2 regions of the Candidatus Thiodiazotropha sp. CDECU1 genome follow, and region 1 is predicted to be linked to the other one. Evidence: predicted binding sites of a transcription regulator. Region 1 holds the regulator's gene; the other holds the start of a gene.
The links. The regulator FNR, encoded in region 1, switches genes on or off when oxygen is low (the NO sensors DNR and NnrR bind a similar motif). The targets are predictions, from matches to a motif close to TTGATNTANATCAA.
Positions count from the first base shown of each region.

Region 2: R2K28_RS11565 (hydrogenase expression/formation C-terminal domain-containing protein) is a predicted target of FNR. The motif match lies at 4,009-4,022, and genes of this name have one in related genera.

Region 1 covers NZ_OY734020.1:3,505,889-3,517,927, reverse strand. Annotated here, with positions in the region: gene R2K28_RS16015 (hypothetical protein) at 183-380, shown strand; gene R2K28_RS16010 (ribonuclease H) at 448-636, opposite strand; gene R2K28_RS16005 (lytic transglycosylase) at 779-2,464, opposite strand; gene R2K28_RS16000 (class I SAM-dependent methyltransferase) at 2,655-3,437, shown strand; gene rnhA (ribonuclease HI) at 3,412-3,852, shown strand; gene dnaQ (DNA polymerase III subunit epsilon) at 3,852-4,553, shown strand; gene fnr (fumarate/nitrate reduction transcriptional regulator Fnr) at 4,550-5,308, opposite strand; gene R2K28_RS15980 (sulfur globule family protein) at 5,477-5,851, opposite strand; gene R2K28_RS15975 (CTP synthase) at 6,201-7,832, shown strand; gene kdsA (3-deoxy-8-phosphooctulonate synthase) at 7,829-8,662, shown strand; gene eno (phosphopyruvate hydratase) at 8,753-10,036, shown strand; gene ftsB (cell division protein FtsB) at 10,062-10,355, shown strand; gene ispD (2-C-methyl-D-erythritol 4-phosphate cytidylyltransferase) at 10,348-11,049, shown strand; gene R2K28_RS15950 (HDOD domain-containing protein) at 11,166-12,039, opposite strand, start outside.
Region 2 covers NZ_OY734020.1:2,535,646-2,547,684, reverse strand. Annotated here, with positions in the region: gene R2K28_RS11595 (YiiX/YebB-like N1pC/P60 family cysteine hydrolase) at 1-661, opposite strand, end outside; gene hypD (hydrogenase formation protein HypD) at 776-1,876, opposite strand; gene hypB (hydrogenase nickel incorporation protein HypB) at 1,907-2,728, opposite strand; gene hypA (hydrogenase maturation nickel metallochaperone HypA) at 2,766-3,122, opposite strand; gene R2K28_RS11575 (HypC/HybG/HupF family hydrogenase formation chaperone) at 3,115-3,357, opposite strand; gene R2K28_RS11570 (HyaD/HybD family hydrogenase maturation endopeptidase) at 3,469-3,960, shown strand; gene R2K28_RS11565 (hydrogenase expression/formation C-terminal domain-containing protein) at 4,183-4,518, shown strand; gene R2K28_RS11560 (hydrogenase small subunit) at 4,553-5,659, shown strand; gene R2K28_RS11555 (hypothetical protein) at 5,656-6,318, shown strand; gene R2K28_RS11550 ((Fe-S)-binding protein) at 6,315-7,586, shown strand; gene R2K28_RS11545 (nickel-dependent hydrogenase large subunit) at 7,634-9,355, shown strand; gene R2K28_RS11540 (cytochrome b/b6 domain-containing protein) at 9,988-10,551, shown strand; gene R2K28_RS11535 (DUF1924 domain-containing protein) at 10,602-10,994, shown strand; gene R2K28_RS11530 (hypothetical protein) at 11,009-11,581, shown strand; gene R2K28_RS11525 (PepSY domain-containing protein) at 11,654-11,959, shown strand; gene R2K28_RS11520 (response regulator transcription factor) at 11,962-12,039, shown strand, end outside.

The sequences.
Region 1 (12,039 bases):
CCATGCGAAATCTATGGGTTCAGGCGGTTTATGATCTCAATCAGAAGATGATCAGCATCGGATAGCAGAAAGTCGTCGCTGACCTCCGGTTGCCACCAATAGATAAAAACTAATAACTTGGTTGGTGTAATCTAATATGCAAATCACCAGAGTGCTTCTACAATTAGGACAGGAATCACAGAGTGGCATGGGATCAAATCGTCCCCTACGCAGAATCAGCCCGGGAGAGAAGAGTGACAACCAGTGAATTGACGAGATCGATTCAAAAGCGTCTTGCCACGCTACCGAATTGGCTGCGGCAGTTGACGGCAGTCAGTTTTCTGTTCTTCCTTGCGAAGGGAATGCTTTGGCTAGGTGTTGCAGCCTGGATTATCCTTTGACACGCCTGACCGCCGCCGCCGCTGTCTCGTCGGTGGCGGATGAAAGTTCGAACGGAATCAGGTTATTTCAGCAATTGAACAAACGATCGATGGCATCCAGCCCCTCTTGGACGATCTCGTCCAGGTCTTCCGGATCGTCATCGTGCTCGTAGGCGAGCATTGAATAGCTGGCCAGTGATTTCAGCCCCATGGCAATCTTTTCCACATCTGCCAGATTCAGTTCAACACCTTCTCTTAAATGACATTCATCACTCATTGAACCCGCCTCAAAAAATACTACTAATCTTGTGGATACTCGAATAGGGACAGTAGGCTGTCAATTAATTAGGCCTGTTTATTGATGTAGGTCAATCAGGGGTCGCTGTCACAAGGTTTGGGGATGGCCCGGCCGGATATCCTTAGAGGGTCTGTTCTGTCACGTCGACATAGAGTTTAAGTCTTTGACCAGGCTGGAGATATTTACTATCAAGCGTATTCCAGCGTTTGAGGTCGGCAACAGACACCTTGAAACGCTGAGCGATACGGGATAGAGAGTCACCGCGTCTGACTCGATAGTGCAGCCTGCTCTGGGTACCCGATGGCTGAAGATTGAGAAGGGAGAGTTCGGAAGATTGGGCTTTCTTTACCCATATCACAAGTTTTTGCCCCGGTTTTAGGGGGTCCCCCGGGGCCATTCCATTCCATGCCGCGAGTTTTCGATGATTGACTGAGTGGGCCTTGGCAATCTTCCACAAACTATCCCCCGGCTTCACGATATAGCTTCGTTTGTTGCCACTCCGGGATCTGTTCTGGATTGCCGCCTTGCGTTGCCCGGCGCTGAAGGTGTATTGACTGAGGCCTTTACTGGAGACTGGGATCAACAGGTGCTTCCCTGCACGGATTCTGTTGCCCTTGAGTTTGTTTATCTGTCTCAGGACTTTAGTGGTGGTGCCATGTTTTCTGGCGATGACGCTCAGTGCATCACCCTGTTTGATCTTATAGCGTTTCCATGTCAGTCGCTCTTCCACGGGCAGTGCCGCCAGCTTTTCGAGAAAGGTTTCAACCTTGTCCAGCGGCAGACTGAGTTTGTGGGGGCCATCCGGATCGGTAGCCCATCGATTCAGGCCGGGGTTGAGGAGATAGAGATCCTGAATGGACAACTCCGCCATCTCTGCCGCCAGGGCGAGATCGAGCTGAGATTGAATGTCGACGGTGGTGAAATAGGGTTCATCAGCGATGGGTGTCAGGGTGATCGCATAGTACTGGGGATTTCTGAAAATCTCAGCCAACGCCAGCAAGCGGGGCACATAGGCGCTGGTCTCGTCAGGTAATTTCAGGGACCAGTAATCGGTTGGCTTGCCACGTTTTTTATTGCGTCTAATCGCACTGCGAACCGTTCCAGCCCCAGAGTTGTAGGCGGCAAGCGCCAGTTCCCAGTCATTGTCGAACTGCCGGCTGAGGGACTGCAGATAGTCCAATGCGGCATGGGTAGACGCCACGATGTCCCTGCGTCCGTCATACCACCAGTTCTGCTTCAAGCCAAAATAGCGGCCGGTGGAGGGGATAAACTGCCACATACCGGCAGCGCGGCCCGGTGAGTAGGCAAATGGCCGATAGGCGCTCTCAACGGCTGGCAACAGAGCAATCTCACTGGGGATATCCCGCTTTTCAATCTCCTGCATAATAAAATGGAGATAGGGTTGGGAGCGTTCCTGGATACGCTGAATATACCCCGGATTCTTGCTGTACCAGTTCAATTCCCGCTCGATTCTGGAATTGTGGGGAAAGGTCAGTCGATAACCATCCAACATCCGGCTCCAGAGATCGGCAGGCTTTTCCGGGAGTGTCAGTTCTGTGACAGTAGTCTGCAACTCCTCGGCCACATCCGGCAGCCGCTCACTTGTGATGGCACTCTCTTGTGCGCTCGGCTGTGTCTGCAGCGTTTGCGTCACAGCCGGGGTGAGTTCTACTTGCTGCAGCGCACTTGTAGCGCCGCCGTTGGGCAGGCTTTGACAGGCAGCGAGGAGACAGATGGCGAATAGGTTCATAATACGCAGGGGAATCTTGAAATACCGCATCGAATTGTTAAGGCTTGTTGTAGGCATACTCTATATCGGAGGAAAATAGTATCAGAGCCGCGTATCATTTCCATGGCTGGTGCTCCATATTGCGTGGTAACCCGTAGCTGACTGCCATTCGGGCATACCTCCTGATAACCTGATGCCTCTATTGAGGCGTACCGGACTGCACAGATTACCTGACAGTAGTGTCGGTAGCAAAGTAGATACCTTAACAATGAGAGACAATAAGTCGTTGAATTTGGGATCTTGTCAGCAGAAACAACTACAAAACTGGTTTGCGAGTGATTTGGGCAGGCTATTGGCTGAGCAGGAGGCAGAGTGTCTGGATTCCCGGGTTGCCACCCTGTTTGGCTACCATGTGGTGCAGCTGGGGCTCCCCTATGACAATCAGGATTTACTCAAGCAGAGTCCGGCCCGCAACCGGGTTGTCATGGGGATCGGGGGGGATAGCTCGGGGGTAGGTCTGCGAGCCCAAAGCCATCGCCTGCCCTTTGCCAGCGACAGTGTGGATGGGATGGTGTTGCCCCATACCCTCGATTTTGCTGCCGATCCCCATCAAGTCCTGCGGGAGGTGGAACGTGTGTTGATCCCTCAGGGTAAGGTGCTGCTGAGTGGTTTCAATCCCTGGAGTCAATGGGGCCTGTGGCGTCTGTTGCACCTGCGTTCCACCTCTGTTCCCTGGTGCGGGCACTTCTTCAGCGGGAAGCGGATCCAGGACTGGTTCTCATTGCTTGGCTTTGAGTTGGAAGAGGTGGTCTATCTTCACTACCGACCCCCGGTATCCCACCTGCCCATTATGCAGAGACTCGCCTTCATGGAGGGGATTGGGGAAAAGATCTATCCAAGGCTTGCTGGTGTATATGTCATACTCGCGGTCAAGCGGGAGGTTATCGTGACACCGCTGCGCTCAAAATGGCGGGTGAAAAAACGGGTCCTGCCCACCGCAGCAGAACCCACGATGAGAAATTCAGATGGCTCAAGTTGTAGAAATATATAGTGATGGCGCCTGTCGCGGGAATCCCGGCCCCGGGGGCTGGGGGGTTTTCTTACGCTATGGCCGACATGAAAAACAGCTGTTCGGCGGTGAGCCTGAGACCACCAACAACCGCATGGAGTTGTTGGCCGTCATCCGGGGTTTGCAGAGCCTGACGAAGAAAAGCCGGGTGAGGGTGACCACCGATTCCCAGTATGTCAAAAATGGCATCACCCAATGGATCCACAATTGGAAACGGAATGGTTGGAAAACGACGGCCAGAAAACCGGTCAAGAATGCGGATCTGTGGCAGATGCTGGATGCGGAGGTGAAACGCCATCAGGTAGAGTGGGCCTGGGTCAAAGGTCACTCCGGCCATCCGGAGAATGAGCTGGCGGATGATCTGGCCAACCGGGGGATCGAGGAAATTTTGAACTGATGCGACAAATAGTACTGGACACGGAAACCACGGGACTGGAACCGGAGCAGGGCCACAGGATCATCGAAATCGGTTGTGTGGAGATGGTTGATCGCAGGTTGACCGGAAATAACTTCCATCAATATCTGCAGCCAGATCGGGAGATCGATTTCGCAGCCATAGAGGTGCACGGCATCACCAACGAGTTTCTGGAGGATAAGCCCAGGTTTGGCGATGTGGCGCAGGACTTCATCGATTATGTGAGTGGGGCGGAGCTGATCATCCATAATGCCCCCTTCGATGTTGGTTTTCTCGACCATGAATTAGGTCTTATGCAGAGCCTTGCGAGAATCGATGGACTCTGCGCAGTCACCGATACCCTGGTGATGGCGAAAAAGATGCACCCGGGCCAGAGAAACAGCCTTGACGCCCTGTGCAAACGCTACGATATCGATAATTCTCACAGAGAGTTGCATGGCGCGCTTCTGGATGCCGAGATACTGGCCGATGTCTACCTGATGATGACAGGAGGGCAGGCTTCACTGGTATTGGATGGTGTCGCCACCGATGAATTTGGCGATAACTCAGCTGACACTATCCAACGTTTGCCGTCGAACAGGCCGGCGTTGAAGGTCGTTCATGCAAATCAGCAGGAACTCGAAGCCCATCAGTTGCAGTTGGATGCCATGGGTGAGTCTTGTGTCTGGTTAAAAAAGCATTAGATTCGGGACTGAGTCGACTTAGCCCGGTCTGTACCCTGGACGATCTCGTACAGGCGGGGGATGTCCAGCAGTTGCACATGCTTTCTCTCCACCTGCAGCAGGCTCTCGTCCTGGAAGCGGGTGAACAATCGGCTGACTGTCTCTACCGCAAGCCCCAAATAGTTGCCGATTTCGTGGCGTGACATACTGAGAAAAAAATCACTGGCTGAGAATCCGCGCTGTTTGAAACGTTCGGAAAAGCTGAGCAGGAAGGTGGCGAGCCTCTCCTCTGCACTCTTTTTGCCCAGCAGGGTCAGCATCTCTGTCTCCTGGCCGATCTCGCGGCTGAGCAGGCGATACATCTGATGCTGCAGGCTCGGCATGATGGAACTCAGGGATTCCAGTTGAGAGAAGGGGATCTCGCAGACAGCGGTGGTCTCAAGGGCGATTGCAGAGCAGTTATGGTTGTCGTCCTGAATGGCGTCCAAACCAATCAGTTCCCCCGGCAGGTGAAACCCAAGTACCTGTTCACCGCCATCTTCATTGGGTGAATAGGTTTTGACCGAGCCACTGGTGATGACTCTGAGGCTATGGAACTTGTCGCCACCCCGATAGAGATGATCACCGCGATGATAGGGGCGACCTCGCTTGATAATGGAGTCCAGGCGTTCTATGTCTTCAGGGGTGAGTCCCATGGGGAGGCAAAGGGTCGAAAGACTGCAGTTTTTGCAGGCGACCTTGATATTTTCAAATGAAACAACTTTTCTATTCGTCAAGGAACCGCTCCAACTCAAGGTGCACTCTTTTAGGGATTTCTCCCCTCCTATTTTTCCAGATGTTCTTGATCCGGATCAAGTAATTTTAGGATTTTTATTATCTTAGATCATATCCAATAAAAAAAGTCGGCCATGTGGCCGACTTTTTTAGTGCTCCTGGCTGATCGCTTATTTAGCGGGTGCAGCAGGCGCAGCCGGGGCTGCAGGTGGGTAGCCATAAGGTGCAGCACCACCGTATGGGGCGCCATACGGGGCACCACCATAGCCATACGGGGCACCACCATAGCCATATGGCGCGCCATAGCCGTAAGGACCGTAACCACCGTAGTCGCGATAGTAGTTATTGCCACGGCCATAGCCGGAACCACGCCCACTGCCACTCATACCAAAGCTGAAGTCGCCGGAACCATCGCCCCAGCCGTCGCCCCAGCCATCGTTGTTCCAGCCACGGTTACCATAGCCGGGACCGCCCCACCATGCTGATGCGGTTGTGGAGACAGCAACGAGAGCAGCGACGCTCAGGACCTTAGCAAATTTAATCATGCTTTCTTCCTCATATAATTAAGATTGATTTTTTATTGACTACTTTTTCTAATGGAAACAAGTAGTTGGTCGTTACGCATTGATAAATGGTTAGTGGCTAATATCAAGAATCCTTGTTCTGTTCGGCTTAGTCACACCGAGTAACAGCCAACTGGTCTCTGTGGTTGTTATTGCGAAAATCGCCAATCGATTATAGACCCTAGGGCGCTTAAATAAAATGTCCTTATGAGACTATTGCAAGAGTTATGTCGCATTAGCTCACTATTAATGCGATTGAGAGAGGCGGTCTGATCTGTTACTGTTTCCTTCCGTCCGTTTTCCCTTTTCCAGCGCATTAACTAGAAGCTTCATGACTAGATTTATATTCATTACGGGCGGTGTTGTCTCCTCCCTTGGTAAAGGAATCGCATCCGCTTCCCTGGCTGCACTGCTCGAGGCCCGCGGGCTCGATGTCACCATGATCAAGCTCGATCCCTACATCAACGTTGATCCGGGTACCATGAGTCCATTCCAGCATGGCGAGGTTTTCGTTACCGATGACGGGGCCGAGACCGACCTCGATCTTGGGCACTATGAGCGTTTCATCCGCAGTACCATGGGGCGGAACAATAACTTCACTACCGGCCAGATCTACGACAGCGTGATTCGTAAGGAGCGCAAGGGAGAGTATCTGGGAGGTACTGTGCAGGTGATTCCCCATATCACCAATCAGATCAAAGAGAGTGTCTTGCTGGGTGCTGATGATAAGGATATCTGCCTGGTGGAGATCGGTGGCACGGTGGGTGACATCGAGTCACTGCCCTTTCTGGAGGCGATCCGTCAGATGGGTGTGGAGTTGGGGCCGCAACGGGTGATGTTCATGCATCTGACTCTGGTGCCCTATATCAAGGCATCCGGCGAGATTAAGACCAAGCCGACACAGCACTCGGTCAAAGAGTTGCGCTCCATCGGTATCCAACCCGATATTCTGGTGTGCCGTTCCGAGCGGCCCCTGCCTGAAACCGAACGCAAAAAGATTGCGCTTTTCACCAATGTACCGGAAAAGGCGGTTATATCCGCAGTAGACGCAGACTCTATCTATCGTATTCCAGTGCTGCTGCATGCCCAGGAGATGGACGAACTGGTCAATCAGCGTTTCAACCTGGACCTGCCACCGGCAGACCTGTCTGAATGGGAGGCGTTCCTGGAGGGTCTCGATAACCTGGCCGAAGAGGTCAAGATCGCCATGGTGGGGAAATATGTGCATCTTACGGAGGCCTATAAATCCCTCTCTGAAGCCTTGGTACATGCTGGAGTCCATACCGGCAACCGGGTGGTGATTCACTATGTTGATTCGGAACAGCTGGAGAAGAGCGGGCTTGATAGCCTGGAGGGGATGGATGCCATCCTGGTGCCCGGCGGTTTCGGTAATCGTGGTGTTGAGGGCAAGATTGCGGCAGTTCAATATGCCCGTGAAAATGGCATTCCCTATCTGGGGATCTGTCTCGGGATGCAGGTTGCAGTGATTGAGTTTGCCCGTCATGTGGCCGGGTTGGAGGGTGCCCACAGTACCGAGTTCAAGCGCGACACACCACACCCGGTCATCGGGCTGATCACTGAGTGGTTGAATGCGGACGGCAAGGTTGAGAAACGTACCGAGGAGTCGGATCTGGGTGGAACCATGCGCCTGGGTGGGCAGCAGTGTCGTCTGGAGTCCGATAGCAAGCCCTACCAGCTGTATGGCGAGGAGATCATCACCGAGCGCCATCGCCACCGTTACGAGTTCAACAACAGCTATCTGGATAATATTGTCACTTCCGGGATGAAGGTATCGGGCCGTTCAGTTGATGGACGCTTGGTGGAGATTGTGGAGATCCCGGATCATCCCTGGTTCGTGGCCTGCCAGTTCCATCCGGAGTTTACCTCGACCCCGCGCTATGGCCATCCGCTCTTTTCCGGTTTCATCGAGGCGGCGAGAAAGCATCGGGACAGCAAGGCATGAAGCTATGCGACTTCCAGGTTGGACTGGATCGGCCGCTGTTCCTGATCGCAGGTCCCTGTGTCATCGAGAGTGAGCAGTTGGCCCTGGATACGGCAGGGGAGTTGCAACAGCTGACCCAGGCCCTTGGTATCCCGTTCATCTACAAATCCTCCTTCGATAAGGCGAATCGCTCCTCCGCCGAGAGCTTTCGCGGACCGGGTCTTGAACAGGGTTTAAAGATTCTGCAACAGGTCAAATCATCGATCGGTGTACCGGTGTTGACCGATGTGCATGAAGATACCCCACTGCAAGAGGTTGCATCGGTGGTGGATCTCCTGCAGACCCCAGCCTTTCTCTGCCGTCAGACCAACTTTATCCAGAATGTGGCCCGCCAGGGTCTGCCGGTGAATATCAAGAAGGGGCAATTTCTCGCACCCTGGGACATGACCCACGTGGTGGCCAAGGCGAAGGCCACGGGCAATGAACGGATCATGGTGTGTGAGCGGGGTGTCTCCTTCGGCTACAATAATCTGGTTTCGGATATGCGCTCCCTGGCGGTGATGCGCGATACCGGTTCGCCAGTGGTCTATGACGCCACCCATTCGGTTCAGTTGCCGGGGGGGCAGGGTAGCAGTTCAGGGGGACAGCGTGAATTTGTCCCGGTACTGGCACGGGCGGCGGTTGCAGCTGGCGTGTCGGGTCTGTTCATGGAGACCCATCCACAACCGGACAAGGCACTCAGCGACGGGCCGAATGCCTGGCCGCTGCCCAGGATGAGGGAACTGCTCGAGACGCTGGTTGAGATCGATCATCTTGTGAAAGGGAAACAATTGGCTGAGATGTCACCCTAAGGCTGTTACATACACCTGGCTGTAACACTATCTTGGTTAACTGTTATCACCACATTTATTTACTGAAAGCATACAGAATACGGAGACAACATGTCTGAAATTGTTGATGTTCGTGGACGAGAGATCCTCGATTCACGGGGCAATCCCACCGTCGAGGCCGACGTGATCACCGCAGACGGCGCCATCGGCCGTGCGCTGGTGCCGTCGGGTGCCTCCACCGGCTCCCGGGAAGCCCTCGAATTGCGTGATGGGGACAAGGCCCGCTATCTGGGCAAAGGGGTTTTAAAGGCGGTAGCCAATATCAATGGTCCCATCAAAGAGGCACTGATGGGGATGGAGGTGATCGATCAGGCGGCCGTGGATCAGTGCATGCTCGATCTGGATGGCACCGAAAACAAATCCAAGTTGGGTGCGAACGCCCTGCTTGGGGTATCCCTGGCGGCAGCTCACAGCGCTGCCCAGGAGAGGGCCCTGCCACTCTATCGTTCATTGGCCTCCGGGCCCTACCGGCTGCCTGTGCCGATGATGAATATCATCAATGGCGGGGCGCATGCGGATAACAGCGTCGATCTGCAGGAGTTTATGATCCTGCCGGTGGGTGCCGGATCCATTCGTGAGGCGGTCCGGTACGGTGCCGAGGTCTTCCATGCCCTGCAGAGTGTATTGAAAAAACGCGGTCTGGCTACCGCGGTGGGTGACGAGGGGGGCTTCGCCCCCAACCTGCCTTCTAACGAGGCCGCGATCGAGGTCATCCTGGAGGCTGTCGGCAATGCAGGCTTCAGCGCCGGTAAGGATATCTATCTCGGCCTGGATGTGGCCAGCTCAGAATTCTATGCGGATGGGGTCTACAACCTGGCCTCCGAGGGCCGCAAGTTTTCCGCAGACGAGTTTGCCGACTATCTCTCTGCCTGGGTCGATCAGTACCCGATCATCACCATCGAGGACGGCATGGATGAGGGCGACTGGGAGGGTTGGAAACTGTTGACCGAAAAGCTCGGGCAGCGGGTACAGCTGGTGGGTGACGACCTGTTTGTCACCAACACCAAGATTCTGCAGCGCGGTATCGATGAGAAGGTGGCCAACTCCATCCTCATCAAGGTCAACCAGATCGGTACACTGACTGAAACCCTGGCGGCGATCGATATGGCGGCTGCTGCCGGTTATAGCGCGGTGGTGTCCCATCGCTCCGGAGAGACCGAGGATACCACCATTGCGGATCTGGTGGTGGCCACAGGTACCGGCCAGATCAAGACCGGCTCGCTTTCCCGTTCGGATCGGGTGGCCAAGTACAATCAGCTGATGCGCATCGAGGATCAGCTGGGCGGGGATGCCGTCTATGCGGGTAAGGATGCATTTCCCGTGTCGGTGGACTGATCCCGGTGTCAACAGGCCCTAGCCCGTGCGAGTGGTAATAGCCATACTGGTCGGACTGCTGCTTTTTTTGCAGTACCGCCTGTGGGTGGGCGAGGGGAGCCTGGCTGAGGTCAACAATCTGAAACAGGAGATCAGCCAACTGCAGAAGGAGTTGGTGGGGTTGCGGGAACGCAACCGCGCCCTGCAGGCGGAGGTGGAGGATCTGCGCAGCGGTCAGACCGCCATCGAAGAGCGGGCCCGCAGCGAGCTCGGTATGATCAAGGAGGGGGAGACCTTCTATCAGGTCATCGCACCGAGCGATGAGAAAGGGGATGAGTAGCAGGGTGCGATGCTGGGCTGTAGTCCCGGCAGCGGGTGTGGGACAACGCATGGGCGCCGCGATCCCCAAACAGTACCTGGACCTGGCGGGAAGACGGGTTATCGATCATAGCCTGGAGAGGCTGCTGAGCCATCCCCGCATCGAAGGGGTCTACCTGGCGCTCTCCCCTGAGGATGAGCTGTGGCGGGGGTGCGACTTCGCCGATGATCCGAGAATCGTCAGGGTCGAGGGCGGAGAGGAGCGCTGCCACTCGGTACTGAATGCCCTGGCAGCGCTGCGGCAACAGGCCACCGATGATGATTGGGTGCTGGTACACGATGCGGCGCGCCCCTGTCTCTCCCGCGGCGATCTTGAGCATTTAATCGACACCCTGCTGGAGCATCCTGTGGGCGGCCTGCTTGGGGTGCCGGTCCGCGATACCCTGAAAGCGGTGGACAGCGACGGCGGTGTGGTACACACCGTCCCCCGGGAAGGCCTCTGGCATGCCTTGACCCCACAGATGTTTCGCCTTGGCCCGCTCTACCAGGCCCTTGCAAGTGCCATCACCAAAGATGCATTGGTGACCGATGACGCCAGTGCAATGGAACTGGCTGGCCATCGTCCATTGATGGTGGAGGGGGATGCAAGCAATATCAAGATCACCCGCCCGGAGGATCTGCAACTGGCGGCGGATTATCTTTCCCGTTGTGAATGATCTTACAAAGCGATAATCGCGAATATAGAAGGCTCACGTACCCATGCTCCAGCGTGGGTACGAGAAAATAAAATTTGCGTTTATTAGCGTTAATTTGCGGACTAACTTCTTCTTTTCTAAATCGCCAACAGCTCCCGCAGCTCGCGTATCTGATCCTTGGCGTTGTCGATGATGCCGATGGAGTGCCTCGGGGTCAGTTTGCCCAGGGCCAGTTTGTGGAATGCGGGCACCAGATCGAGCCGGGGAAGGGTATGCATCAATGGGGTGCCGATATAGGCGTGCAGCTGGGCGATCACCACCAGGTCCACGTAGTCGGGTTCATGGCTGATATCCTCCATCCAATCCTCCGCGTGCAGGGCCGCCTGGACGAAGTAGTCGGGAAACTCCCATTTGCGTAACACCATGGCACCCACTTCCGCCTTCAACCGATCAATCACCTGGTCGAGCAGTTCTGGATTCTCCGCCAGCTCGGGTCTACTGGTGGCCGCGCCGAGAATGGCGAGTGCGCCAATATCGTGGAGTAAACCGCACAGCAGGGCCTGATCGGGTTCCAGACCGGGTGTGACAATTGCCAGCTCGTGGCAGATGGGGGCCACGTAGCTGAGGTGCTTCCAGATATCGAGCATGCGTTTTTTCAACGCCTTGGAACGGCTGTTGAAGAGCTTGCCCAGGGCGAAGCTGATGACCAGGTTGTGGGTGACCGAGCGACCCAGGCGGGTAACCGCGTCTGGGAGATTGTCGATCGGATGCTTCCCCCGGTAAGCGGCGCTGTTGACCACGTTGATCATACGCGCAGCGACCGTGGGGTCCGCCTGTACCACATGGGCGATATCTTCACTGCCGGTATTGTTGTCATTGATCACCCGTGCGATGCGCATGGTGATATCCGGCATGCTCGGCAGTTCCAGGGTATCGTTTTTGATCGCCTCGTAGAACTCCCAGTAGAGGGTATCTACCTGCTCTTCCGAATCCTTCAGCTCTATGGTCTGG
Region 2 (12,039 bases), 970 kb from region 1:
AATCCTTGGGTGTGAAGAGTCGCGGATTACGCTTGAAGAATCGCAGACTGCCGTCTTCATCCCGGTCGATGAAAGGCAGAATCGGGAAATTCACGTTATTGAAGGCGGAAGCCAGCATCGAGGAGCAGACGGTACGTGTCGGTGAACCGGCGTTATGCTCAAACAGGCTGGAGCGCCAGCGCCTGGGCAGGATGTTCCAGGGGAAGAAGAAACGGGCCAGGTCGAGCAGGTGACGAACGTCATAGTCAAAGCCGATATGACGGACCGCATGGGCGACGACCTTATGTGCATCCTCCGGCTCTATTCCTGAGGGACGACAGATACGCAGATGATCATTCCGATACTTGGAGAGTGGCGCAATGATCGTACCTTCTCCCAGCAGGGCCTCGACCATCAGCTGTTCACTGAGGTCCCCTTGGTAGGCCATGCGTACCCGCTGCTGAAGCTTGGGATCCCGAATATCGTAGATACGCCCAATGTAGAGAGCAGAGTGGGTCCAGGTGCTTTGGGTGATGGTCTTGATCACATTGCTGACCCTGCTGCGTCCTTCGACCAATAACACATCGGCGGGCCTAAGTTCATAACTTAGACGATTGAAATCACATAAAGGCGAGGTGGATGGTGGGCTCTCTTTGGTCAACCACTCAGCGATCCACTGCATTATTTTCTGCCCGACTCTTCTCATCCTAAAACCCAGCAAAACAGTAAGTAATATAGCTATTATAGACCGTAAAATTAGTAGGTGAGTTTCATTCGATATCAGATGATTGGCGATCTATGCTTGTTCGCGAAGTCTGATCCCACCGCTCCACCAGATCCGGCAGGCGCCTTCATCGGAAACCATGCAGGGCCCGATGGGTGTCCTCGGGGTACAGGCCTCGCCATAGAGTCGGCACTGGTTCGGATATTTCCGTCCAAGCACCACGGCAGCGCAATCACATCCAGGGGGCATCTCACCACTGCGCTTTCGCTCGGGAGTGTCGTAGTCGGGAAAACGCCTGCGGGCATCCCATTGTGCGTAGTCCTTGTTCAACCCAAAACCGGATCCGGGGATGATGCCGATCCCGCGCCAATTGGCATCGACCACATCCAGCGCCTGTTGCAGGTGAGCCTTGGCGCTTGGGTTACCGCCGGGCTTGACCAATTCAGGATAACAGTTGTCGAGAAAAAGCCGATCGTCCAGATATTGCCTGATCACAGAGTAGGTGGCCGCCAACAGGCTCTCTGGTGTAAAACCGGCAACCGCGGCCGGTATATGGTGCTGCTCCACGACGAATGACCACTCTTCCGGCCCCATCACGGTGGCGACATGACCGGGTGCGACCAGGGCATTGAAACCCGGTTTCTCGCCACTCAGCAACATTGAGACAGCAGGCCAGGTGAGTCGACCCGATAACAGGATGCTGAGGTTGTCAGGTATACCCTCGACCAGCAACGACGCCACAGGTGCCGTGGTGGTCTCGAAGCCGGCGGCAAAAAAGACCACCTCCCGATCGGGAGCGGCCTGAGCAATTTGCAGCGCCTCCATGGGGGAGGCGATGGGCCGGATGTCCGCGCCCGCGGCATGGGCCTGATCCAGGGAGCGGGGCTCTCCCTTGCTGACATTCACCGGCACCCGCAGCATGTCGCCAAAGGCTACCAGGGTGATCGGTTCCTGCAGCGCCAGTTGCATCGCTTGATAGACATCTTCTTCGGGACAGACGCAAACAGGGCAGCCGGGTCCAGGTATCAGCTCTATCTGATCCGGTAGAGCGCCCCGCAATCCAGCCTGGGTAATGGATCGCTCATGCCCGCCGCAGACATTCATGATCTTGATCGGCTCCCGCAACGGCAGGGCATGTAGCTGCTGCAGCCAGGATTTTGCGCTTATCGACATAGGCTACACATGGATTAGTGTTAACAGGCCCTAGCCTTCACCAGCGTGTAATTTAGCGCCTTCAGGCTGCAGGTTCGGTTTTAGAGTTTTACCCTGTGCGCGCCTCGCTTTGTGTAACTTGATCTGCTCTTCGAGCCAGGCGAGCCAGGTTTCAAAGCCCTCTCCCGACTTGGCCGAAGTCAGGGTGACCGGCACCTCAACGGCGAGCTGGCGGACCGCCTGCTCGGCCCGTTCGGGACTGAACTCATCCATCACCGCGAGCAGATCAGATTTGGTGAGCAGCACAAGATCCGCGGCGCGGAAGATGACCGGGTATTTAATCGGCTTGTCATCCCCTTCGGTGACGGAGAGCAGGGTGATATTCAGATGCTGTCCCAGGTCGAAGCTGGCCGGGCAGACCAGGTTACCCACATTCTCTATGAACAGGATGTCCACTTCATCCAGATCCATCCGATGCAGGGCCTGGTGGATCATATGCGCATCCAGATGACAGGCTGTACCGGTGGTGATCTGCACGGCCGCCACGCCTTTTTTGCGGATGCGCTCCGCATCGTTCTCTGTCTCCAAATCGCCTTCCACAACCGCGATCCGATATTTTTGCCCAAGTTTGTCGATGGTGGTTTCCAAGAGACGGGTTTTGCCGCTGCCGGGGGATGACATGAGATTGATCGCCAGCAATTGGTGACGGTCAAAATGCTCACGGTTGTGGGTGGCCTGATGGTCGTTCTCGCTGAGCAGATTCTGTAACACCTCCACGGCTACGCTGCCATCCTTCGCATGGGCATGCTTGCCGCCCTCTTCAATGAGATGCCGATTGCCTTCGGTGATGTTACAGCCACATGTATCGCACATCAGAATATGCTCCTAAATTTCGATTTACAGTTACCACTCAATTGTCATCCTCCCGTGTCAGTTCCACACTGGCGAGCAGGAGTTCATCCCCGCTGATGAGTTGGGTGCGGAAATCACCGCATTCACAGCAGATCAACCTGTTCACCGATGCATCACATTCGGCGCCACATTGTTGACAACGTACCCGTACCTGTTGCACCGCTGTTTCCAAATCGGCCTCGGCGGCTATGCTGCCCGCTCGGGCGATTGTGAAGGCCTGTTGCAGCAGTTCCGGTACCACGCCGGAGAGGGGGCCGATCTGGATGACGATTCGGTCAACCTGACTGGCATGTTCCCGCTCGGCAATCGCCTCGACCTGTGCCAACATCGCCTGGCAAACAGACAACTCATGCATCCGGCGGAGATTCCATCTTCGCCAGCATCTCGTCATAGATCTCCCAGGCGGATCGTGCCTCTTGCGGGGTGACTTTTTGTATCGCGTAACCCACATGTACGACGACAAAGTCTTGCGGCCTGAGTTCTTCGTGCTGCAGCATGAAGAGGCTCACTTCCCGCTGAATGCCTTTTGCTTCACACTGTGCGGTAAAGCCGTCTATGCTTTTGATCTGCATGGGTATGCCCAGGCACATGATATATCCTTGGTTTAAAGGTATGCTTTTTGTTTCGGCTGCCAACCAGCTTGTCTTAAATAATAGACACTATTCACAGCCAGCTATTTCATTCTCCCAAGGAGACCGTTTTTGTCAATCGAATCTGTGTTGATCCTCGGTATAGGAAATACCCTGTTGAGTGACGAGGGTATAGGTGTTCAGCTGGTGAACCGCATGCAGCAGCAGATCGGGGAGGTACCGGGTATTGAGTATCTGGATGGGGGTACCCTCAGTTTCACCCTGGCGGAGCCCATTGCCCGGGCGGATGGATTGATCGTCGCCGACGCGGCCCGCATGGGGGAGAGGCCCGGCACACTCAGGGTCTTCCACGACCAGGAGATGGACAGCTATCTACAGGGTAACCGCGCCAGTGTGCATGAGGTGAGTCTGGGTGACCTGCTCGATATCGCCCGACTCTCCGAGACCCTGCCGGCACGACGTTGTCTGATTGGTATCGAACCCGAGAATCTCGATTGGGGTGAGCATTTGAGCGAGAGCGTACAACCGGCAGTGGAGAAGGGGATCGAGGAGGCCGTCTGCATATTGAAATCCTGGGGTCTCCTACCTGAGGCTCAGGGTTAGCATTTTTTAGAATTGAGTTGCCTGAGATCAGCTTTTCAGTCTGCAATAATGATCCAGATCAGCAATAGTATCAGTATTTAGTGATATTCTTTATATAACCCAGATCATCAATGAGGCATTTAGCAGATGTGACTCATGCAGAAACTGCAAGACATCAGTGTACGGGTTGAGTCAAGGGACGGATCTAACCCCCCCGCAAATCACTCGAATGCAATACCAGTGATGTATGAAGTACTACACTCATTGAAACGACTCAAGGAGCGAGGCGTGGCGACCACCATCGATCTTAAATCCATACCTTTCGGCCCGGGTGACGAGGAAGAGCTGTTACGTCACCTAGGATGCGGTGAGGTTAGTATCGAACTTCAATCCTTGGGCAAGAGCCGTATTTGCGAGACCCTCTATCCAGGTATCTGGTTAATCGATCATTACAACGCCGCAGGTGAGCGTATAGCACTCTCACTTGAGATTAATCGTGTGCCTGAGATTGTACAGTCTCAACCCGAAGATATATCAGATGCGATTATCAGGCTCGAACAACAGCTGAATCCCAAATAATTCCGCATGCTTGTCGATTGCGGGAGGAGCAGTAATGGCTGAACAACTCAATCCTATCGCTAAAACACTTGGGGAGAGCCTGCGGGACAGCGGCGTCTCCAGGCGGGGTTTCCTGAAATTCTGCAGTGTCACCGCGTCGATGATGGCGCTGCCCCCGACGATGGTGCCAGCCATTGCCGCAGCTCTCGAGCAGGCAAAGCGGCCCTCTGTCATATGGCTCTCCTTTCAGGAGTGCACGGGCTGCACCGAGTCACTGACACGCAGTCATTCACCCACTGTTGAGAGTCTGATTTTCGATCATATCTCACTCGATTATCACCATACCCTGCAGGTCGCCTCCGGGGATGCGGCAGAAGCTGCGCGTGAAGCGGCGATGCACGAAAACGAAGGTAAGTATATCGTCGTTGTGGATGGTTCCATCCCATTGGGGAATCCGGGCTTCTCCACCATTGCAGGCATCAGCAATCTGCAGATCCTGGAAGAGACGGTTGCAGGTGCGGCAGCTGTTGTTGCAGTCGGTACCTGTGCCGCATTCGGCGGTTTGCCCCAGGCCAAGCCCAATCCTACCGGTGCGGTCTCGGTGGCAGATATCGTCAAGGATAAGCCGGTGGTCAATGTCTCGGGTTGTCCGCCCATCCCAACCGTAATCACTGGGGTATTGGCACATTTTCTTACTTTTGGCGCGCTGCCTGAATTGGATGACTTGGGTAGACCCAAGGTCTTCTTCGGCAAGAGTATCCATGACCGCTGTTATCGGCGTCCTTTCTACGACAAAGGCCTGTTCGCCGAGACCTTCGATGACGAGGGTGCGCGCAAGGGCTGGTGCCTCTATCGTCTCGGATGCAAGGGTCCGATGACCTATAACGCATGCGCAACCACCAAGTGGAATCAGGGTGCAAGTTGGCCGGTGGAAGCCGGGCATGGTTGCCTGGGTTGCTCGGAACCCAATTTCTGGGATGCCGGCGGTTTCTACAATGCCCTGTCTATTCCCGACAGCGACGTCATTCGACAGGCTGCCTATGTGGTGGGTGGTGGTGTTGCCATCGGTGCGGCGGCCGGCGCGCTCAATCGCAGTAAGCAGGCCAAGGCGGCTGCCGAACATGAAACCGTAACTATCGATGATTTGGATAAGAGCTCATGAATACACCAATTGATTTTCTGCTATGGGTAAGAGGGCCGGGATTTGATATTGCGCTGGTCGTGTTGATCATCGGTATTCTGGTCAGGTTGCTCGAGGTATTGATATTGGGACGCAAGCCCGACTATGCAGAACCCAGAGGAGCGGAACTGGGGGCTGGCCTGCGCACGGTGGTGACGAGAACCTTGCCGGAAAAGGGCTCCTTTAGCCGTTCACCGTTCACAGTGGTTGGCGGTTATATCTGGCATATCGGTTTCTTTATCAGCCTGTTTCTGTTCATTCCCCACATCGAACTGATCAAAGCCACCATCGGTCTCAGCTGGCCGGGTATCGCCAGCAATCTGGTGGATGCGGTGGCAGCGGTAACCATCGTCACCCTGGTGGCGATGCTGTTCAGCCGCCTCACCCATCCGGTGAAGCGTTACCTCAGTGGCCCGGAGGATTATCTGACCTGGTTGGTTACGATTCTGCCTATGATAACGGGCTATCTGGCCTATCACCGCATGATCGATCCCTATCCGTTGGTACTGGGGCTGCATATTTTCAGCGTGGAGATCTTGATGGTGGTATTCCCCTTTACCAAGCTGATGCACGCTTTCACCTTCTTTATCGCCCGTTGGTATAACGGGGCCATGGCAGGTCGCAGAGGAGTTCAGTCATGAGCGAAGCAACCCTTGAGCGAGGCATGAATGCCTTACGTGAACAGATGAATGCACCCATTGCTTCCTTCTTCTCCAGTTGTGTGAACTGCGGTATGTGTGCCGAGGCCTGTCTCTTCTATACCGAGACCGGCGACCCAAGGTACACACCGATCAACAAGCTGGAACCCCTGCGTCGAGTTTGGGAGCAGGAGTATACCCTGTGGGGAAAACTGAAATCGATGCTCGGATTGAGCGAACCGGTTACCGATGAACTGTTCGAGGAGTGGGAGCCTTTGGTCTACGACGCCTGCACCCTGTGTGGGCGCTGCTCCATGGTGTGTCCGGTGGGCAATGATGTGAGTTATATGATCCGGCGTGCCAGAGAGGGATTCGTGGCTGCGGGCTACTCACCGGAGGGGATGAAGGGCGCCAGCCGCAGAGCAGTGACGATCGGCAGTCCGATGGGGGTTAAGTTTCCTGCATTGGCGGCGCAGATCAAACATGTCGAGGCCGATACCGGAATCAAGATCCCGGTGGATGTGGAGGGTGTCGACTACATGGCTCTGCTCTCCTCCATGGAGATTATGAACTTCCCCGAATACCTGGAGGCCCTGTCCCGCATCTTCAAACAGGCGGGTGTGACCTGGACCATCAGTTCTGAGGCCTTCGAGGCGACAAACTCGGGGATTCAAATCGGCTCTTCCGATATCGCCCGTGAGCTTGTGAATCGGGTCGTGGTCGCTGCTGAGAAGCTGAAGGTCAAATATGTCATCAGTCCTGAATGCGGTCATGCCTATACCGCAATACGCTGGGAGGGTCCCAACCTCATCGGTCGAGCCTACAACTTCAAGGTCGTGCATATCCTGGAGCTTTTGGATGAATTGCGCGCCAGTGGTCGGTTGAAGACTGAGGGCATGGATGAGACCCGGCTGACCTTCCATGACCCCTGTCAGATTGTACGCAAGGGCGGTGTATTGGAACCACCGCGTAATCTTCTCAAGATGGTCGCCAGCGAATTTGTCGAGATGCAGGATGCCCGGGAGATGAACTGGTGCTGCGGCGGCGGTGGCGGCGTGAGTGCCAATGAGAGGGCGGAAGAACTTCGTCTCAAGGTGTTTAAACGCAAGAAGACCCAACTGGATGAGCTGAATGTGGAAACCCTGGTTACGGCCTGCGCAAACTGCCGGCTGATCATCGAGGAGGGACTGGAAGAGTATCGCATGGAGATCCCCGTGGTTGGATTGACCGAGATGCTGGCAGAGCATCTGGTCGAAGAGAAGAGTGAATGAGACTCCAGCGCTTGGCTGAAATGTTGTACCGATAGGAGACGAGAGAAATGAGTGACAGAATCGTCGTTGACCCCATCACCAGAATCGAAGGTCATCTGCGAATCGAGGCCCAGATGGATGGTGATAAGATAGCCAGCGCTTATTCATCGGGGACCATGGTGCGTGGTATCGAGATCATACTCAAGGGTAGAGATCCTCGTGACGCCTGGGCCTTCGCGCAACGTATATGCGGAGTTTGCACCCTGGTGCACGGTATTGCCTCGGTACGCTCGGTGGAAGATGCCCTCGATTATCAGATCCCGGCGAATGCCCAGCTGATCCGCAATCTGATGATTGGCGCTCAGTATATCCATGATCATGTGATGCACTTCTATCATCTGCATGCCCTGGATTGGGTGGATGTGGTATCGGCGCTCTCCGCCGATCCGGCAGAGACCTCGGCATTGGCCCAATCCATCAGCAACTGGCCGAAGGCATCGCCAGGCTATTTCTCCGATGTCAAAAGGAAACTGAAGGGTTTCGTCGATGCCGGGCAATTGGGTATTTTCGCCAAGGCCTATTGGGGGCACGAGGTCTATAAGCTGCCACCGGCGGCGAATCTGATGGCGGTCGCCCACTATCTGGAGGCCCTTGAGTGGCAGCGTGATGTGGTCAAGCTGCATGCCATCTTCGGCGGCAAGAATCCCCACCCCAACTTCCTGGTGGGTGGTGTGGCATCCGCCATCGATCTCAACTCCGACTCGGCGATCAACAGCAAGAAACTCTCTCAGGTTCAAAACGTCATCAACAAGATGCGCGAGTTTACCGATCAGGTCTATGTGCCGGATACCCTGGCGGTAGCGAGCTTCTATAAGGACTGGGGCGAACGTGGCGAGGGCCTGGGTAACTTCCTCTGCTACGGTGACCTGCCTGCCACCTCCATGGATGATCCTGACAGTTTCTTCTTCCCCAGCGGGGTCATCCTCGACCGGGATATATCCACCATACATCCATTGGATCTGAACAGCGCAGAAGAGATACAGGAGCACATCTCCCATTCATGGTATGACTACAGCAAGGGCAAGGATCAGGGTCTGCATCCCTATGATGGTGAGACATCACTCAACTACACCGGCCCCGAGCCCCCCTATGCCCATCTGAACGTAGAGGAGTCCTACTCCTGGTTGAAGGCGCCGAGGTGGAAGGGCAAGGCGGTCGAGGTAGGACCCCTGGCGCGGGTCTTGATGCTGTATGCCAAGGGCCATGAACAGACCCAGGAGTTGGTCAATATGACCCTGAGCAAGCTGGATCTGCCGACGCGGGCACTCTTCTCCACCCTGGGCAGAACCGCCGCCAGAACCCTGGAAACCAAGATTTTGGCGGATGCAATGCAGGGTTGGTATGACCAGCTGATTGCCAATATCAAGGCGGGGGATACCAAAACCTTTAACGAGGCCCTGTGGGAGCCATCCTCCTGGCCGAGCCAGTGCAAGGGTGTCGGGTTCATGGAGGCGCCTCGCGGTGCCTTGGGACACTGGATCGTTATCGAGGATGGCAAGATCGCCAACTATCAGGCGGTGGTACCGAGTACATGGAACGCCGGGCCACGGGATGCTGGGGGCCAGGCCGGCGCTTACGAGGCTGCACTGCAGGATAATCACCAACTCCTGGATGCGGAAAAGCCGGTGGAGATTCTGAGAACCATCCACAGCTTCGATCCCTGTATAGCCTGTGCAGTCCACCTCTCAGATGAAGATGGTGAGGAGATGTTGCAGTTGAAAGTGACATAGCAGGCAACTTTCAAACTGCCAGGTTCTGCCTCTGCCTGTATGGGCAGGGGCATTTTTTTGTTGGTCTCAACATAAACAAATACTCGTGAATGATCACGAATCACCCTATATAGGCACCTTTAGGGCCTGTTAACACTAATCCAATGCACTCTGCTGGGGCTGTTTTTTCGTCCAGCAAGGCAGAATGAGCGTGGTGTAGCAGCGCTACATGAGCGAATGATAACGCCGCTGGGTGGAAAAACAGCCCCAGCCCTTCGGGTTGTGCCTGAAAAAGCGCCACTCAGCGTTGCTCGTCGTTCATTTGGAGTGACCAAACTTCTCTCCTCGCGCCTTGATTGGCGCTTTTTCAGGCACAACAGAGTGCATTGGATTAGTGTTAACAGGCCCTAGTTTAGGGATGAAATCCATATCTATCTGTTGACTTGACTGCCCCAGTTTGCAAATACAAATAAATGACCTGATTAGCGATTATTCGCGGTGATTGGCATTCATTTGCGGCATGGATTACTACACGCGTAGGTTGTGGCTTGCCGGATCAGTCAGGGTTGTATCGTCAGCTTGAGAATTTTCAGCTTGATTTCATTTCCCTCTGCCATGCTCTCTCTCAACACAACTGATTCGAGAGAGAGACGATGAGTGATCGAGAGCTAATCAAGGTATGGGACCCGCTGGTCAGGTTGTTTCACTGGAGCCTGGTGTGCGCCTTCGCGGTTGCCTGGCTGACAGAGGATGAGTGGATGGAACTGCATGCCAATGCTGGATACCTGATCGCGGCATTGTTATTATTCCGCGTGATATGGGGCCTGCTGGGTACGCGTTATGCCCGCTTCAATGATTTTGTAAAATCTCCTGCCAAGGTTATTGCTTATCTACGAGATCTTGTTCGGTTGCGCGCCGACCCCACTGTCGGACACAATCCCGCCGGTGGCGCGATGATACTTGCCCTGCTGATAACCTTGCTGATAACCACCCTCACCGGATTACTTGCCTACGGCGCCACGGGCGCGGGCCCATTCGCCGACGTGTTTTTTTCGAACGCCGCCTATGGCAGTGAACTCTTCGAGGAGGTGCATGAATTCTTTGCCAATTTCACCCTTTTTCTGGTGCTTGTGCATCTGCTCGGGGTGGGATTCGGTTCACTGCTACATCGGGAGAATTTAGTTCGTGCCATGTTCACAGGCAGCAAACGGATCTGATCAGGCTTGGTATCAGGTCCTGGATGTTATATCAGTCGGAGGTATGGAAAATGAAACCGATCTTAATTTCATTGCTACTCATCGGCACTACGACTCTGCAGGCGAACAGTGTGGAAAGCATGCTTGAGTCCTACCAAGCCGAGGGTGCCGGGCCATTCTCGGCGGAGCAGGGACGGGAAGCCTGGCAACGTCTGGTAATAGATGAAAAAAGTGGTAAGCCCAGATCATGCAGTGATTGTCATGGCGACAATTTGGGTAATCCTGGGCAACACATCAAGACGGGAAAGCGGATTGAACCGATGGCGCCGTCAGTCAATGCAAAACGCCTGACCGATCCGAAGCAGATCAAAAAATGGTTCAAACGCAACTGTAAATGGACATGGGGAAGGGTATGCACACCCCAGGAGAGAGGTGATCTCCTGTTATTCCTTCAACGACATTAATGAGGTGAAAAAAGATGAAAACGCGAATATTTTGGTTACCGGCCACACTGGTACTTGCAGTTACGCTGTTAGGTGCCGGTATGGTTATGGCCGATCGTGATGAATGGGGCGAGGATGATGATGACTGGGGAGAGCGAATGTTTGGTGGTTGGTTCAAGCCTGAAAACAGACTGAACAACAGCCAATTCAGCCAGCTTTACCAGGAGGAGTGCGGCAGTTGCCATTTTCCCTTTCAACCCGTTTTTCTGCCCGCCGCATCCTGGCATTCGATGATGCAACATCTGGATGAGCATTTTGGTGAAAACGCAGAGTTGGCAGAAGAGGATCAAGCACAGTTGCAAGGTTTTCTCACTGCAAATGCGGCTGATAAGGTCAATCGTGAGATTCCAAATAAAGTGATGTGGTCATTGCGCTATACACCTTCCCCGAAACGGATTACCGAAACTGCTTTTTTCAAACATGAACATGATGAGATACCTTATTCTCTATCCTTCAGCAACTGCGACAGCTGCCACAAGAGAGCATTGCAGGGTTCATATAATGAACATGAAATCGATATCCCCGGCATCGGACGCTGGGATGACTAGTGTGTGTTTCAACAGTTGTTGAAGCTATACTTCTGACACTCGGGGACTCCTTGATAGAGTAAGATGGAAAGCATGATTGGTAAAACCACAACAAACATATTGCTCATGATGGCGCTGGTGATATCCGGTCTATCTCTGGCCGAGGAGGGCTATGAAGAGGCGCGACGCCTGACCGAATCTGGTGCCATTCTTCCCCTTGAGGAGATTATCCCACTCATTCAGGCGAAACAGCCGGGTAGGATTCTGGAACTTGAGTTGGAACGTGAAAGAGGGCTATATCTATATGAGATAGAGATTCTCGATGGGAGGGGAGCGGTATGGGAGATCAAGGTCGATGCCGCCTCAGGGAAGATTCTGGAACATGAATTGGAGGATTGAAGTTGCGTCTGCTGCTGGTTGAAGATGACAATCTCCTCGCCACATCACTAAAGCACGACCTGGAACAGCAGGGGTATGCC